Regions from separate parts of the Anaerolentibacter hominis genome, predicted to be linked through region 3. Evidence: riboswitches for the same ligand, from Rfam matches in the RefSeq annotation. Region 3 holds a riboswitch; each other region holds the start of a gene.

Region 1 (5,187 bases), 710 kb from region 3:
TCCTGGCATTCTTGCTGTCTATCAGCTCCGAATCCAGCGCTACCGGGCCGTCAATCTTATACTTTTTCAGAGCCTTCAGTACAAAATCAGCTTCTTCCTCCGCCTCTTCCCGGCTAATTGCCTGAGAGAAAAAATAAACGCCCGTCCTCAGACCATTTTTCTTTGCTCCCTTTATATTTTCCCTGAAATTATCATCCAATACCAGCCGTCCCGTTTTGTAGCCCCGTATTCCCAACCGTATCATGGCAAAGTCAATACCGGAGTCAGCCACCTTTTTCCAGTCTATTGTATTTTGAAAGGTAGATACATCTACACCCACGCCGGATTTCTTTCCGTAAGAGTAATACTCTTTCTTCTTTTTCAATTTGCTGCGGTCAAACGAACTTTGCGGAAGCTCCGGATTGATCTCAACCGCGTATTCTTCTCCCTTTTTATCTTCCACATAGGTGTACTCGGCCTTTGCCGCACTGACTATATTTGTCTCTGCCACATCCGCCGGGGCCATCTCTACAGATTGAATTTTGTATCCATAATCATCTTCCGGCAAGCGGCTGCACCCGGTCAGCAGAACCAGGCCGGCGGCAACCAACATCCATTTCCTCATTAAACAGATCCTTTCTTATCAAAAAAGGCTTTTATTTTCATCATATAATCATGTATTGAATCTGAAAGCTGCCCCGCCTTTCCGTTCTTCAGGTTAGGAAAGGCATTGAGCAGACGCTCTCTTCCCCAAACCTTCTGACTCGTCAGATGACGGTAACGACCTTTAAGTTCATCCAGTTCCTGACGATAAAGAGCCTTCTTATTTTCCCAGTCCGTGCGGTAGGTTTCAAGCCTTTCCTCATGCTCCCTCGAACGCTCCGCGCGCTCCTGCTTATATTCCTCTCCCTTTTCTTTCGCATTTTCCAGAGCAGGAACCACTTTCTCCGTAACGCCATCCGAAATATTCTCACCAATCGCATCCGAAATCACTTTCAGACGGCCGGAAATTTCATTCAACAGCCGCAGATGCTTCTGCAGCTTCATAATCGTAGTGACAGTTACCAGGCAATCCACAAGGAATGCGCTCAGACAGATTACTGCCAGCACCACGCCAAGCCGGAACGGAATCATTCTGACAAATTTAGTTACGATCGGATGGAACGCGTCCATGATCAAAATACAGGCCAGCCCCCACATGATCGAAAATTCCAGGCAAACATAGCCCATTATGTTAAACGGCCGTTCGGAATAGTCCCACCATTTATCATGAAATACTTTCTCAAGGACAAAGCCGGTAACAAATTCCAGAGCGGACGTTAGCAGTGCTGCTCCAATGAACAGTAGAAGTACGTTCTCTTTCAATGGGGTGAGGCAGATCACCACAATTACCACACCAAACCCGTAAATCGGGCAGACCGGCCCATTTAAAAATCCACGGTTTACAAACTTCCCTGTTCGAAGTGCTGCAAACGCCACCTCACTGCACCAGCCTAAAAATGCATATATAATAAAGAAGCATAAGAGTTCATAAATTGAATATTCCATCCAGACTCCTCCTTTAACGCAACATACGTTACCCGTCACCCGTATGAACCCGGAATTTAGTATATCACAATCCGGTCATCTTGACGATATAAACCTGAGAATTTGTCGCTTTATAGGATTAAGGTGTCTAAACAAATCTTTGAAGAACTTTCTTATGTAAGAACATAGAATCCCGCTTGCGGGATTCTCCGCCTGCGGCGGGTTGCTCTGGCAACGCAATTCCTTTCCGCCGCAGTGCGATCCCCCGGAGGGTTTTTTATTACATGGGAAAGTTTGGAGAACTTTCCCATGTAATAAAAAAAGGACGCCGCATGTGCAGCATCCTTTATACATATCAGTTTAAAATATCAGAGGTAGGATTCCGCATCCATTGCTCCTACCTTAAGCCAGGGCAATCGTCTTGACCTGCCGGACAGCTTTCGACACTGCCGGAATAAACAGTACGACCAGGGTAAGCAGTGCTTCCGCTCCGATATATCCTCCATTATACAAAAAGGAGTACACCATCGGATTCATGCTCGCCGGGGCATAATACCCAAAAAAGATGACGCCGGATAAAAAGGAGAAGAAAAACCTTCCCAGAATGCCCACCGCATATCCGGTCATCAGGCCATTCTTTTTATCGGAAAAAATACCGGAAAGCCCCAACGCGCCAAAAGCCAGCGGATAGTCACAGATCAGCTGCGGAATACTTAAAATATACGGATCAATGATAAGCTGCAGCATTCCATAGGCGACCGCAGTCATCAGTCCGGCCTTAAGGCCATACCAATAACCGATCAGGCAGATAAAAAACATGCTGAACAGTGTGACGGAACCGCCCATCGGCATGTCAAACAATTTCAAGTTTGACGTAACCATGGCCAGCGCCATTGCCATTGCTGAAAATACCAGCTGTTTTGTCGTTATGGATTTCTGTGCCTTCTTTTTCCCGAAGTAGAGGGCCAGACATAAAAATACCAGCATAACCAGAACCATGGCGATATAACCTGCTGTTGTCGGGCTATATACGACCTCCTGGTATTCATTTGTGTACTTTGTTGCAAAAAATTCCCACCACATAAAAAAACCTCCTTCAACTTGAATTGCAGGAGGGGTACGAAAGAACCTTTACCGCTGTAGCGGCCGGTTATAAACCTTATCATTAGCTTCCTTACGCCGGCATTATCCGGATCAAGTAATGAGGGACTATCTTTCGTCTCAGCCCTACGGGCGCCCCTAGCTTACGCTATTTGATTTTTAAAACAGCCCGGTCTGCCGGGATGTCTTGTTAATTTAAGCTGATTCCGGCGTGGCACCGGAATCCTGCACAAATTGATTATAAACACAGGGAAAGGAAATGTCAACTTGAAGTCTGGTATAGGTTTTGGCAATTGGTTTATGCTAAAAGCAGGAAGAGCCGCAATTTTTGATCTGTCGCCGTACATAATCAAAGGGAAAAACGGCTTGATAAGCAAGCCCGCGTACTGACTTTTTCTCGCCACATAAGCTACGCAAGCATTTCATGCTTGCTCGCTTACGGCTGTCGCCGTACATAATCAGAGCGCGAAGCAGCTTGCAAAGCGAGCTTTGCAGCTGCTTCGCGCTCTGATTATATGTGGCTCGTAGCTTCGAAATTTTACCCAGATTTTACATAATGCCCGTGATGACTTTACAAGGTATTGCTACTATGAAACTGGGGTTAAATTATGATTAAACAATGGTTAAGTTATCTGGACGTTTAAAGGCGAAGATAGAAGAAGGAAGCACGGAGTCTTTCTCGAAAGGAAAGATGAACCGCTGATACTTCATGAATAGATCCTGATTCCGTTTTTCCTTATTCTCTCTTCCCGGATCGGCCGGAATTCCGCCATTGTATACACAAGGAGGAAATTACAGTTATGTCAATTGAGCTTTTGAAAACGCTCTTCAGTTTTATCGGAGGCCTGGGTCTGTTTTTGTATGGTATGAATACCATGGCGGATGGTCTGCAGAAATCTGCCGGAAATAAGATGAAACGCCTGATGGGTTTTCTTACCAACAACCGTTTTCTTGCCGTTATTGTCGGCGCTCTGATTACTGCTATCATTCAGAGTTCTTCTGCTACTACTGTTATGATTGTCGGCTTTGTCAATGCCGGTATTATGAACCTGACTCAGGCTGTAGGCGTAATTATGGGCGCCAATATTGGTACAACCATTACCGCCTGGATCGTTTCCATGAGTGAATGGAGTCAGGTTTTAAGCCCTGATTTTCTGGCGCCGCTGATTGTGGGAATCGGCGCATTCTGCCTCATTTTTACGAAGAAGCCGAAGAGCCGGCAGATTGGTGAGATTCTAATCGGTTTCGGTGTGCTGTTTATCGGTCTTTCTTTAATGTCTTCCGCAATTAAACCATATCGTGATTCTGAGATTTTTGTGAATGCGTTCCGTGTACTGGGCAGCAATCCGATTCTGGGTATTTTAACCGGTGCGGTAGTAACCGCTATCATTCAGAGTTCTTCCGCTTCTGTGGGTATTTTACAGACTCTGGCTTTAAACGGTATTGTCAACTGGAATTCAGCCGTATTTATTACCCTGGGTCAGAATATCGGAACCTGTGTGACCGCACTCATTTCCAGTGCCGGTGCACAGAAAACAGCAAAACGTGCTGCTGTTATCCATCTGCTGTTTAATGTGTTCGGAGCAGTTTTCTTCGGCTTAATTATGTTTATCATATTCCGATTTAACCCGGCCTGGGCATCAGGCTCCATTAATACGGTACAGATTTCAATTTTCCATACCATATTCAACATTACGAATACTATTATTCTGTTCCCGTTTGCCAAAGGTCTCGTCAAGCTGTCCGGCGTACTCTTAAAGGACAAGAAAACAGCAGAAGCACCGCAGGAATCGGAAGATATTGTTGCGGATGTCAGAAGGCGTCTGGATACCCGTGTTACCCATACCCCAACCCCTGCTTTTGCTATCGAGGCCGCCAACCGGGAGGTCATTCATATGGCCAGCATTACCTATAGTAACTTCAAGGACGCGGTGGATTCCGTCATGGAAAACAGCCCTGAATTGGTTGACAGCGTGCTTCGGAACGAACAGGTAATCAACCAGCTGGAAAAGCTGCTGACGGAATATCTGGTTCAGATTGATAATATGTCCCTGACCGAATATCAATATGCTCTGGTTAAAGATCTGTTCTACACGATTCATGACCTGGAACGAATCGGTGACCACAGTGAGAACCTGGCTGAACTTGCAAAAACAAAAATTGATGAAGATCTTCGTTTCTCCATGATGGCTACGGAAGAACTGAATCAGATCTCCGGCCTGGTACTCCAGGGTCTGGAAAATGCAATCAAAGCCAGAAAGGATATGGATGCGGCTGCCATTACCATTGTGCAGCAGTCGGAAAAAGAAGTGGATGATATGGAAGACGATTTAAGAGAGCGCCATATCTTCCGTCTCTCCAACCATGAATGTCTGCCGGAAAGCGGTATTATCTTCCTGGATGCCATCACCAACCTGGAACGCGTTTCGGATCACTCACTTAATATTGCAGAATACGTACAAAGTGAATTATAATAAAGTAAAAAAGTTACAAAGTAACTTTTTTACGCTACTTCTCGATTTACGTAGTAAATTGAGAAGGGACCCGTTTACGCTGCTTCGATTTACGCAGTAAATTGAG
Region 2 (5,187 bases), 310 kb from region 3:
TATGGGTACATCAATCCCGTCCTTCGTGTGTCCGGTGATCTCCATATCCCTGCTTCCGATCATAAAATCAACATGGATCATGGAGTCATTAATACCCTTCTCCCCCTGCTGCTCCTTATTCAACGTCTCATAATCCGGCAGCACATTGGAAAAGCCCCGTCCTACCGCCAGATGGCAGCTGGCATTTTCATCAAACAGAGTCTCATAGAACATCACGCCGGAATTGGATATCGGAGAATCGTGAGGAACCAGGGCAACCTCCCCCAGCATGGACGCGCCCTCGTCCATAGATAGCATGGTCTTTAACGCTGCCTCTCCTTTCTTCGCTTTCGCCTTCACAACACGGCCGTTTTCAAAGGTCATTGAAAAGTCTTCAATCAACTGTCCCTGATAGGACAGGGGCTTCGTGGCGACCACTTTACCCTCGGCTCTTCCCCGCATAGGCGTGGTAAAGATCTCTTCGGTAGGCATGTTGGGATTAAAATACTGCCCGCCCATCGTATTCTCTCCGCCACCCATCCATCTGGCGCCGGGGATCATCCATACCGTAAAGTCCGTTCCATTTTTACTTTTATAGGAAATAGACTCAAAATCCATGTTATTCAGCCATTCGCACCGTTCTTTAAAGTTCTCATTGTGCTTCTTCCATGCCTTTACCGGATCGTTGTCCGGAGTCAAATGAACCGCTTTGAAAATCTCCTCCCACAGCAGGGTAACGGCCTTTTTGGTGGGCACACCAGGATATACTTTCTTTGCCCAGGCCTTGGAAGGCGCTGCGGCGATCACCCACTGATACCGGTTTTCCAGCGCATCTATATAAGGTTTCAGCACACTGTGGCGGCTGACAGAAGCCTTCTGAAGCTTCTCCTGATCGAGTCCGTTCAAGCCATCGGGATCTTCGGAGACAATGTGAATCCGGCAGGGAAGTTCTTCCACCTGCATCTTATATTTCTCTTCTCTCCACTTCGGTACAAGTGACAGCTGTTCGGTCGTCTCATACTGATAAACCAGTTTAGTAATTTCCTGGCAGCCCCAGTCAACTAAGACCCAGGCTGCTCCGGCTTTGTAGGCTTCCTCCGTGATACAGGCCACCAGATCCTTCTGGTCGGTGGCGGCATCGATCATAACTCCCTGACCCTTTTGTACATTTGCTCCAACCCGAACAATCAGTTTCGCATATTTTTTCAGCATTTTCTTTTTCATTTTATCTCCATTTCCGAAGCACGTATATCCATGCCTTTCCCGTTTATTTCTCCGGTGTCTCTTATTACCATTTTCTGCTTACATTATAAATAGTATGTCAAGCAAAGTAAAGTTAAGAGTGGGTAAAGCAGGGTAAACCAAGTCCATGTACAACAGACCCGTCAACAACAGCTTCATCCATGCTTTTTCCTTAAAATTTCCAGAACTGCGCGGTAATATGCATATCGGCCGCAGTATTACATGGATATGCAGGTTTCAGCCCGCATTATCTTCTTTTTTTAACATCTTCATCACGCCGGCCCTGCTCAGGATGACGATGACAGCCGCCGCAATGATGGTTCCGCCCAGGCTGCTCACCAGAAATGGAATTACATAGGCAAACAGCGCAGCCTCTTTTCCCATCACAAGACTGGCTACCGGATAGGCTGCCAGCGCACCGATTATACTGGTTCCCACAAGCTCGCCGATGCATGCGAACGGAATTTTCTTCGTCAGACGGTACAGATACCCGCACAGCAGCGCTCCGAACATGCTGCCGGGAAAGGCAAGCAGGGTTCCCGTTCCCATAAGATTACGGATCAGGCTGGTAACAAAGGCTGCTCCAAAGCCGTACCAGGGTCCCAAAAACACGCCGCACATTACGTTGACAAAATGCTGGACCGGAAAACATTTGGAAGCTCCCACAGGAATGCTGAGCGGTGAACATACTACCGCAACCGCTGCCAGAATACCCGCCAGAGCCAGTTTCTTGATGTCTGTTTTTTTCATTTTTCTTTTCCTCCATCTCTTTTTGCCGATCGGATCATGCAGTTCCTGTCATCTTAGAATTTCCGGAACTTTCCTATGTAATAAAAAAAGGCTACGCCGCAACGCGGCATAGCCTATACATCTCACTCGGTTATGATCCCTACGTTGGCATTATCCAAATCAGGTTCACGGGTCGAAGTTACAAACTTCCTCTCAGCCTGTCGCACAAGCTCCCCGGTTATGTAGCTGCAGTCACTGTTCTGTACTGCTACGGCAAATCTACCACAACAGCATGTCTTTGTCAAGAGAGTATAATCTCTTCCCCCGGCCGGACCGTCAGCCAGCCGTCGGACTGAAAGCCAGCTGCCATTTTCTCATCATAGAGTTCTCCCGGCTTCATATGGATAGGAATATTGTGTGCCGCTTTCACGATCTTACCGCACTCTCTGGCCTCGTTCTCATCCATATTGTAGATTCCGTCTGCCGGAAAAAGGGCGTAATCAATGTGATGCGCCGGATACGCAGACATTTCTTCTGTGATGGAGGTGTCCCCGGATGCATAGATCAGCAGCCCGTCCAGGTAGATAAAATACCCGACACATTCTGTCCGGCTGTGATTTTTATTATAGGCGGGAACCGCCCTGATCCGGCAGCCATCCACCTGAAATTCCTGATAAATTCCTGCTTTCAGCGCATCCTCATTTTGTATCACCAGACAGTTCTCTTTTCTGGCAGGCAGATCAATCCGGTTGTGATCGAAATGCTGATGAGTGACCAGGATCACGTCTGCCGGCTCATCGTAGCCGTCCCCCGCAAAAGGGTCCACGTATAGAACAAGCCCGTCCTCCCCTGTCAGACGGTAGCTGCCATGTCCCTGATAATATAATCTTGTCTCAGCTGCCATTTGTTACCTCTCCTTTCACTATTTTAAAATCAGGATAAACGTGCCTATCGTGATAAAGATGCCGCCAAGCACGGTTTTCACTGTGAGCGCCTCCTTCAATATCACAAAAGCCAATATCATTGTTATCACCACGCTGAATTTATCAATAGGCACAACCCTGGAGGCATCTCCCATCTGAAGCGCCTTATAATAAAACATCCAGGACAGCCCGGTGGCAATTCCTGATGCAATGAGAAATATCCAGCTTCTGGCGCCGATATTCCCGATTTCATGCTGTCTGCCCGTGAGAAATACAATGCTCCAGGCCATGATCAGGACCACAGCTGTCCGGATCGCCGTAGCCAGATTCGAGTTGATATGTTCCATCCCCATCTTAGCAAATATGGAAGTAAATGCCGCAAACAGTGCGGATAGCAATGCATATACAGCCCACATAAAAACCCCCTCCTTCTTGTGAAAAATTATATCATATCCGAAAAAAAGTTCCAAACATAAAATAGGCCTTGACCTTACCGTTACGGAAAGGTTTATACTGTCCCTTGTAAAGAACCGGTCTTTTACATTGTGTACACAAATCGATACGAATTATACAGAAAGGATTTATGAATGGAATATACCGTTTTGAAATTGGCCCGTCTGGCTGGGATCAGCAGCCGGACGCTGCGCTACTATGATGAAATCGGGCTGCTGAAGCCAGAGCGGCTCAGCCAGTCCGGTTATCGGATCTATGGACAAAAGCAGTTGGATCTTCTGCAGCAGATTCTCTTTTACCGCGAGCTTGGGTTCGAACTGGATCAGATCCAGGATGTTTTATCCGATCCGGCCTTCGATGTGCACAGCGCTCTGGAAAGTCACCTTAAGGCTCTGTACGAACGCCGGAATCGGCTGGACAGTCTGATACAGACGGTAAAAAAGACATTAAGGAAAGAGGAAGGAAACTATACCATGACAGATCAGGAAAAATTCAAAGGTTTTATCAAAGCAGAACTGGATAAAAATGAGGCAGCATATGGAAAAGAGATTCGTGATAAATACGGGGATCAGGCCGTGGAGGCAAGCAACCAGAAGTTTGCCGGTCTGACGGAGGAGGAATACAACCAGATGAATGAACTGGGCGACGCGATACGCCGGGAGCTGGAAGAGGCGGTTGTAAACAAAGAATCTCCGGAAGGTGAAAAAGGCAGGAAGATTGCCTCTATGCACCGGGAGTGGCTTACATTTACCTGGCCGGCCTACAGCGCCGAGGCTCACGCAGGGCTGGTCCGGATGTATACAGAAGATCCCAGATTTACGGCGTACTATGATGAGAACACAGCAGGCTGCGCCGCATTTCTCCGGGATGCTGTCATAAGCTGGCTGTCCTGAGCAAACGCAAAAACTGCCCGGCTGAAAAACCAGGTACATTGAAAGAACAGAACCGGCATGGTAAATCCCGTGCCGGTTCTTTCTATGACTAATAAAATATGCTAAAATAGGAAAAACAAATAAAGAAAAGAATGGAGGTAGTCATGTCAAAGAAACTCAATATTTATTACGACTATATCTGCCCTTACTGTTACAAAGGCTGGAAAGAATTGTGTGAAATAATTAAGGATTATAAAGACGTGGAGTTAAACTGGGTTCCATGTGAATCCCATCCCCGGCCTGAGCCGGCATCCATCCACTCAGATCTGGCGGCTCAGGCGGCGTTTTATCTGATGGAACTGGGTCTTGATATTCAGCGGTACAACGCGCTGGTATATGCCGCACATTTTGATAAGAGGCAGAGAATTGATGACATTGAACTTCTCGCTGATCTGGCAGCGGAAGCCGGAGCAGAGAAAGATCAGGTGCTCGCCGTCTTAAAAAACGGAAGCTTCACAGAAAAGGTTCTGGCCGCCAACAGGCTGGTCTGGGGAACTATGGGTTTTGAGGCTGTGCCAAGCTATGAGTGGAATGGAAAAACAGCAGGTTCCCGCGGCGGTATCCTTGTCGCCAGAGATCAGGTAAGAAAGCTGTTTCAGGATGCAGATTCTGCATATGGTAAATATTAAAAGAATCCGGCCATATTAAAACGAGATTTCCGAATTAATATGGCCGGATTCCTTTTTGTTTTTTAGTTCAGCGTGGCCTGAATCAGAGATTTATGATCTCCCTCTGCCAATTTCTCCATCTTTTCCCGATCAAGGCCCATCGCCTCCGTGATACGGCGGCCGTATTCTTGATCTGCCCAGTAGCAGTGCACCGCATGACGGTACTTGATGTTTTCTGTAACCGGCTCAATATTCCGGGCCGTATTTTCAATCAGCAGCGCCCGTTTATCTTCTTCCATTACTCTCCAGAGGTCTCCTCCG
Region 3 (5,187 bases):
GGAGAGAGCTATCGCCAGGAAAGTCAGGATGATGCCGGCAAGCCCTGTCAGTACAAGACTCTTATGAAACAGATTTTTCAGCTCTGCTTCATGTAATGCCCCGTAATGATAACCGATAATTGGTGCGCTTCCGATGGAATAACCAATGAAGATAGCAACAAAAATGAAGTTTACATACATGATAACACCATAGGCGGCCACCCCGTCTTCCCCCGCAATCCGCATCAGCTGGAAGTTGTACAGGATATTTACCAGGGACATGGAGATATTGGTCATCAATTCGGAGGAACCATTTGTGCAGGCCTTAAAAAGAATATTGCCGTGAAACTTGCAAGGAATCAGTTTCAGAAGGCTGCTGTTTTTCCTGACAAAATAAAAAAGAGGTGCGATTCCGCCGATGACCTGGCTGATTGCCGTGGCAATGGCAGCACCGGCTAACCCCCAATGAAATACAGCAATAAACAAGAAATCCAGTACAATGTTGGTCATTCCTGCGGCAACGGTCATAGCGAGCCCCAGATGCGGCTTTTCTGCTGTAATAAGGAAGCTTTGAAATACATTCTGCAGCATAAAGGCGGTCAGAGAGATCATGAGGATTCTGCCGTAGAGGACACAATCTTCAATCATGGCGCTGTCTGCACCCATTGCCGCCGCAATGGGCCGAATCCAGATCAGGCCTGTCACAGTGAGCACAGCACCGCTGATGATGGTGACATAGACCAGCATGGAGAAATACTGATTCGCTTCTTCTGTCTTTCCCTCTCCCAGTGTTTTTGATACAATGGCACTCCCGCCGGTGCCGATCATAAAACCCAACGCCCCTAAAATCATCAGAAGGGGCATGATGAGATTCAGGGCGGCAAACGGTGTTTTGCCTACAAAATTGGATACAAACAAACCATCCACGACGCCGTATATGGAAGTAAAAATCATCATGGCGATGGAAGGAAAGACAAAACGTAAAAGCTTCTTATAAGTAAAATGATCTGAAAGTTGTATTTTCATTTTCATATATAAATCCTTTCCGGGGAGTGTTTCCCCTTATATAACAAACGCCGGTACGTATCACGAACCGTCTTATTGCAACAAACACCGGTACACTTCGTGAACCGTCCGATTGTAAAAACGACGCCCGGCAGCAACATAACCGAGCGTTCCCAATACTTTTATTCAGGTTTATGGATGGCGTCATGTTTCATCCATAAATTAAATTGATTCAGAGTCTAAATATTCCTGCAGGTTTGCTTCCAGCAGGCTGTTGTATTTTTTCGACAGGGTTATCAGCTGTTCTCGTTCCTCTTCCGACAGGGCGGCCCATACGTTTTCCTCCAGCTGCAGCATACCACCAATATATTTCTGTGCAAAGGGGCGGCCTGTGTCTGTCAGCACAATTTGTTTTTCACGCATATTCGTTTCTTTTATTTCCAGGCGGACAATCCCTTTCTTCACCAGCTGCTTTAAGGCGGAATGGACGGTTTGTTTGCTCATATACATCGCTTCACTTATTTGAGACTGGGTAGTACAACCCTCCCATACCATAAGCAATGCCCAATATTCGGCATCGGACAGACCGCAGGCCTTGGAAAAAAGAGACCAGATACGGTCCAGATCTTTATAGGCTGCCCGGTATTCTTCCAGGGAATTTTTTACGGTATGTTCTCGTTCCAAGATAAATCCTCCTTAATAGTATGAAATCAGATGGTATGAAATCGGACTATTTGCAGTATAAGGGGATACAATTATTTTGTCAAGTTTTTTTATCAGAACTGAAAAATAATACATTTCTATGGTACGAATCATAAGATCATATTATAATGGAATCAGAGACAAGGTGAACCCCAGGAATATGATGGTACTCCCGGATATGGAAAGAAAGGGGCTGAGGAATATGATCACTGTTTTTAACCGCAAAGAGCTGCTGATCACTTACAGCATGAAGGAGCAGGCTGAAGTTAAGCAGATGCTGGAAGAACATAACATCAAATATCACGTCAGAGTGGTGGACCGGAAGAGTCCTTCTATATTTTCTCCTGGGTCCAGAGCCTATACGGGTACCTATGGTGAAAATTTGGAACAGAACTGCCAGTATACGATCTATGTAAAGAAAACAGATTATGAGAATGCGCGTTCTCTTCTGGGACCGGGACCGGCCAGATAAACCCGCGGCAATTGTTTTGAATTTCGTGCATCACTTGCAAATTCAGAATTTTATAGTTATACTAATATACGAGAAATCGACAAGGGGAGCTCGCGATGAAGCGGGCTGAGAGTAAGCTGATACTGCTTTGACCCGTAACCTGATTTGGATAATGCCAACGTAGGGATATAAGGTGAAATTTATTTCAGCGGATATACCTGAATTGGTATATCCGCTTTTGTTACAATAAGGCGGTTCGCGAAGCGTGCCACCGTTTGTTATTACATTGGAGGAAGAGGTATGTTTGGAACGATTCTGGATGAGGTGAGAAAGCAGGCACCCCTGGTACATAATATTACCAACTATGTGACAGTAAATGATGTGGCAAATATCCTGCTGGCCTGCGGAGGAAGCCCGATCATGGCCGATGAGGCAGGGGAGGCAGAGGAAATCACCTCCATCTGCGGGGGCCTGAACATTAACATCGGGACACTGAACCGGCGCACCATTGACGCTATGCTGCTGGCAGGGAAAAAAGCGAATGAGCTGGGACATGTGGTTTTGCTGGACCCGGTGGGAGCAGGAGCCAGCAGACTGCGCACAGAGACCGCATTAACCCTGATGAAGGAAATCCGCTTTGACGTGATCCGGGGGAATATATCAGAGATTAAGACGCTGGCTCAGGGAAGCGGCAGTACAAAAGGCGTGGACGCGGATGTGGCGGATGCCGTGACGGAGGATAATCTGCCTGAGGCAATCGCATTTGTAAAGAGACTTGCGGCAAAAATAGGGTGTATCCTGGCGGTAACCGGGGCGATCGATCTGGTAAGTGATGGAAAGACCTGTTATGTGATCCGCAACGGACGTCCTGAGATGGGTAGGATCACGGGGACAGGCTGTCAGCTCTCCGGGCTGATGACGGCATTTCTGGCGGCCAGCCGGGACAGAAAGCTGGAAGCGGCGGCAGCGGCCGTGTGTGCCATGGGACTGGCGGGAGAGATCGGATTTGCCCGGATGCAGGAAGGGGACGGCAATGCAGCCTACCGAAACCGGATCATCGACGCGATTTATCATATGGACGGAGCCGAATTGGATCAGGGTGCAAATGTTGAAATAGGAGAATAAAGAGGAGAAATAATACCGATGGAATGTAATAAGGATAATTTGCTGTTATATGCGGTGACAGACCGAAGATGGCTGAATGGTGATACCCTGTATCATCAGGTGGCGGAAGCAATAAAGGGCGGGGCAACCTTCGTGCAGCTCCGGGAAAAGAAACTGGATCAGTCACAGTTTTTGGAGGAAGCAAAGGAAATTCAAGCCCTGTGCAGAACGTACGGCGTACCATTCGTGATTAATGACAATGTGGAGATAGCAGCGGCCATCAATGCGGACGGCGTCCATGTGGGGCAAAGCGATATGGAAGCGGGAGATGTACGCAGGAAGCTGGGGAAGGATAAGATCATCGGTGTATCTGCCCAGACGGTGGAGCAGGCATTGCTGGCCGAAAAGAACGGCGCGGACTATCTTGGCGTGGGAGCTGTATTTTCCACAGGTTCCAAGGCGGACGCGGTGGAAGTAAGTCATGATACCTTAAAAGCCATCTGTAAGGCAGTAAAGATACCGGTCATTGCCATAGGCGGGGTGGACAAAGACAATGTGGGACAGCTTTCCGGCAGCGGGATCTGCGGGGTGGCGGTGATCAGTGCGCTCTTTGCCCAGCCATCTGTCCGCAGGGCGGCGGAAGAATTAAGGGAAGCCGTGAAAAGAATGGTTGTAGTTTGAAACTGCTAATTGGTGCGATATCGCAGGTTTGCCTGCGATATGCGGAGGAATAAGCATGATGAAAGGGGCTATTTTCGATGTAGACGGCACGCTTCTGGACTCTATGAAGATATGGGAGGAAGCGGGAGAGAGGTATCTTGCGTCACGCGGCATTGCCGCAGAACCGGATCTGGGCAGAAAGCTGTTTGAGATGACCATGAAAGAGGGAGCGCAGTACCTGAAAGATCACTATGGTATAACGGACCCGGCTGATCAGCTGATCGCCGGAATTAACCGGGTGGTTGAATCCTTTTACCGGGAGGAAGCGGAGCTGAAAGAAGGAGTCAGAGAATTCCTTCATAGTCTGAGAGAGCGCGGCATCCGAATGACGGCTGCGACCTCTACCGACCGGTATCTGATCGAGGCGGCGTTTCGGCGGCTGAATATTACAGAGTATTTTGAACAGATATTTACCTGTTCAGAGGTGGGGGCAGGCAAGACGGAGCCTGTCATTTATCGGATGGCAGCCTCGGCGATGGGGACCAGGCCGGAGGAGACGTTTGTATTCGAAGACGCTTTTTATGCGCTCACGACTGCGTCCGAAGCTGGTTTTCGCACGGTTGGGATCTATGATGCTTCCAGCGCTTCGCTGCAGGATAAATTGAAAGAAAGGTCGGATCTTTATCTGACCGGATATGGGGAGTTTTCTTCCTTTTGGGAGAAGGCATCCCACCTGAAATAGTAATAAGAGAAATACAGCTGCTCTTTTTTGGGCACCTGATTTCAATAAGACGGCACGTTCGCGTGCCGTCGATGATTCAAGCGGCGGACTGGGGGCACCACTTTCGGCCGCTCTATAAAATTAATGCTCAGAGAGTCCGGACCGCATAAGGTTCGGAACAAAGAAATGGAGGACATTATGAGAACAGCATTAACAATCGCTGGGAGCGATTCCAGCGGAGGCGCCGGCATCCAGGCAGATATTAAGACAATGATTGCAAATGGCGTATATGCCATGAGTGCGATCACTGCGCTAACTGCACAGAATACGACCGGCGTGACAGGTATTATGGAGGTAACTCCAGAATTTTTGGCAAAGCAGCTCGACAATATTTTTACGGACATCTACCCGGATGCAGTAAAGATCGGTATGGTTTCTTCCGGAGCACTGATTGAGACCATAGCCGGTAAATTAAAGCAATATCAGGCGGTTCACGTTGTGGTGGACCCCGTTATGGTGGCGACCAGCGGTTCTAAGCTGATCAGCGACGACGCGATCGCCGTAT

The links. Region 3 has a riboswitch for thiamine pyrophosphate ahead of thiM (hydroxyethylthiazole kinase). Riboswitches for the same ligand answer to the same signal wherever they lie in the genome.
Region 1: linked by a shared signal. The riboswitch ahead of thiT (energy-coupled thiamine transporter ThiT) and the one ahead of thiM (hydroxyethylthiazole kinase) in region 3 are both predicted to bind thiamine pyrophosphate.
Region 2: linked by a shared signal. The riboswitch ahead of thiW (energy coupling factor transporter S component ThiW) and the one ahead of thiM (hydroxyethylthiazole kinase) in region 3 are both predicted to bind thiamine pyrophosphate.

The regions. Positions count from the first base shown of each region.
Region 1 is NZ_JAWDIX010000001.1:159,192-164,378, reverse strand. Features, by position in the region: gene ABCW47_RS00675 (glycoside hydrolase family 25 protein) at 1-604, opposite strand, end outside; gene ABCW47_RS00670 (putative ABC transporter permease) at 604-1,527, opposite strand; gene thiT (energy-coupled thiamine transporter ThiT) at 1,909-2,589, opposite strand; TPP riboswitch at 2,661-2,757, opposite strand; gene ABCW47_RS00660 (Na/Pi cotransporter family protein) at 3,408-5,081, shown strand.
Region 2 is NZ_JAWDIX010000001.1:1,182,978-1,188,164, reverse strand. Features, by position in the region: gene ABCW47_RS05540 (aminopeptidase) at 1-1,203, opposite strand, end outside; gene thiW (energy coupling factor transporter S component ThiW) at 1,459-1,971, opposite strand; TPP riboswitch at 2,090-2,197, opposite strand; gene ABCW47_RS05530 (MBL fold metallo-hydrolase) at 2,252-2,854, opposite strand; gene ABCW47_RS05525 (EamA family transporter) at 2,873-3,289, opposite strand; gene ABCW47_RS05520 (MerR family transcriptional regulator) at 3,461-4,219, shown strand; gene ABCW47_RS05515 (DsbA family oxidoreductase) at 4,363-4,887, shown strand; gene ABCW47_RS05510 (catalase) at 4,950-5,187, opposite strand, start outside.
Region 3 is NZ_JAWDIX010000001.1:871,778-876,964, forward strand. Features, by position in the region: gene ABCW47_RS03975 (MATE family efflux transporter) at 1-1,005, opposite strand, end outside; gene ABCW47_RS03980 (MarR family winged helix-turn-helix transcriptional regulator) at 1,207-1,668, opposite strand; gene ABCW47_RS03985 (transcription factor S-II family protein) at 1,787-2,158, shown strand; TPP riboswitch at 2,231-2,341, shown strand; gene thiM (hydroxyethylthiazole kinase) at 2,438-3,262, shown strand; gene thiE (thiamine phosphate synthase) at 3,281-3,922, shown strand; gene ABCW47_RS04000 (HAD family hydrolase) at 3,978-4,643, shown strand; gene thiD (bifunctional hydroxymethylpyrimidine kinase/phosphomethylpyrimidine kinase) at 4,821-5,187, shown strand, end outside.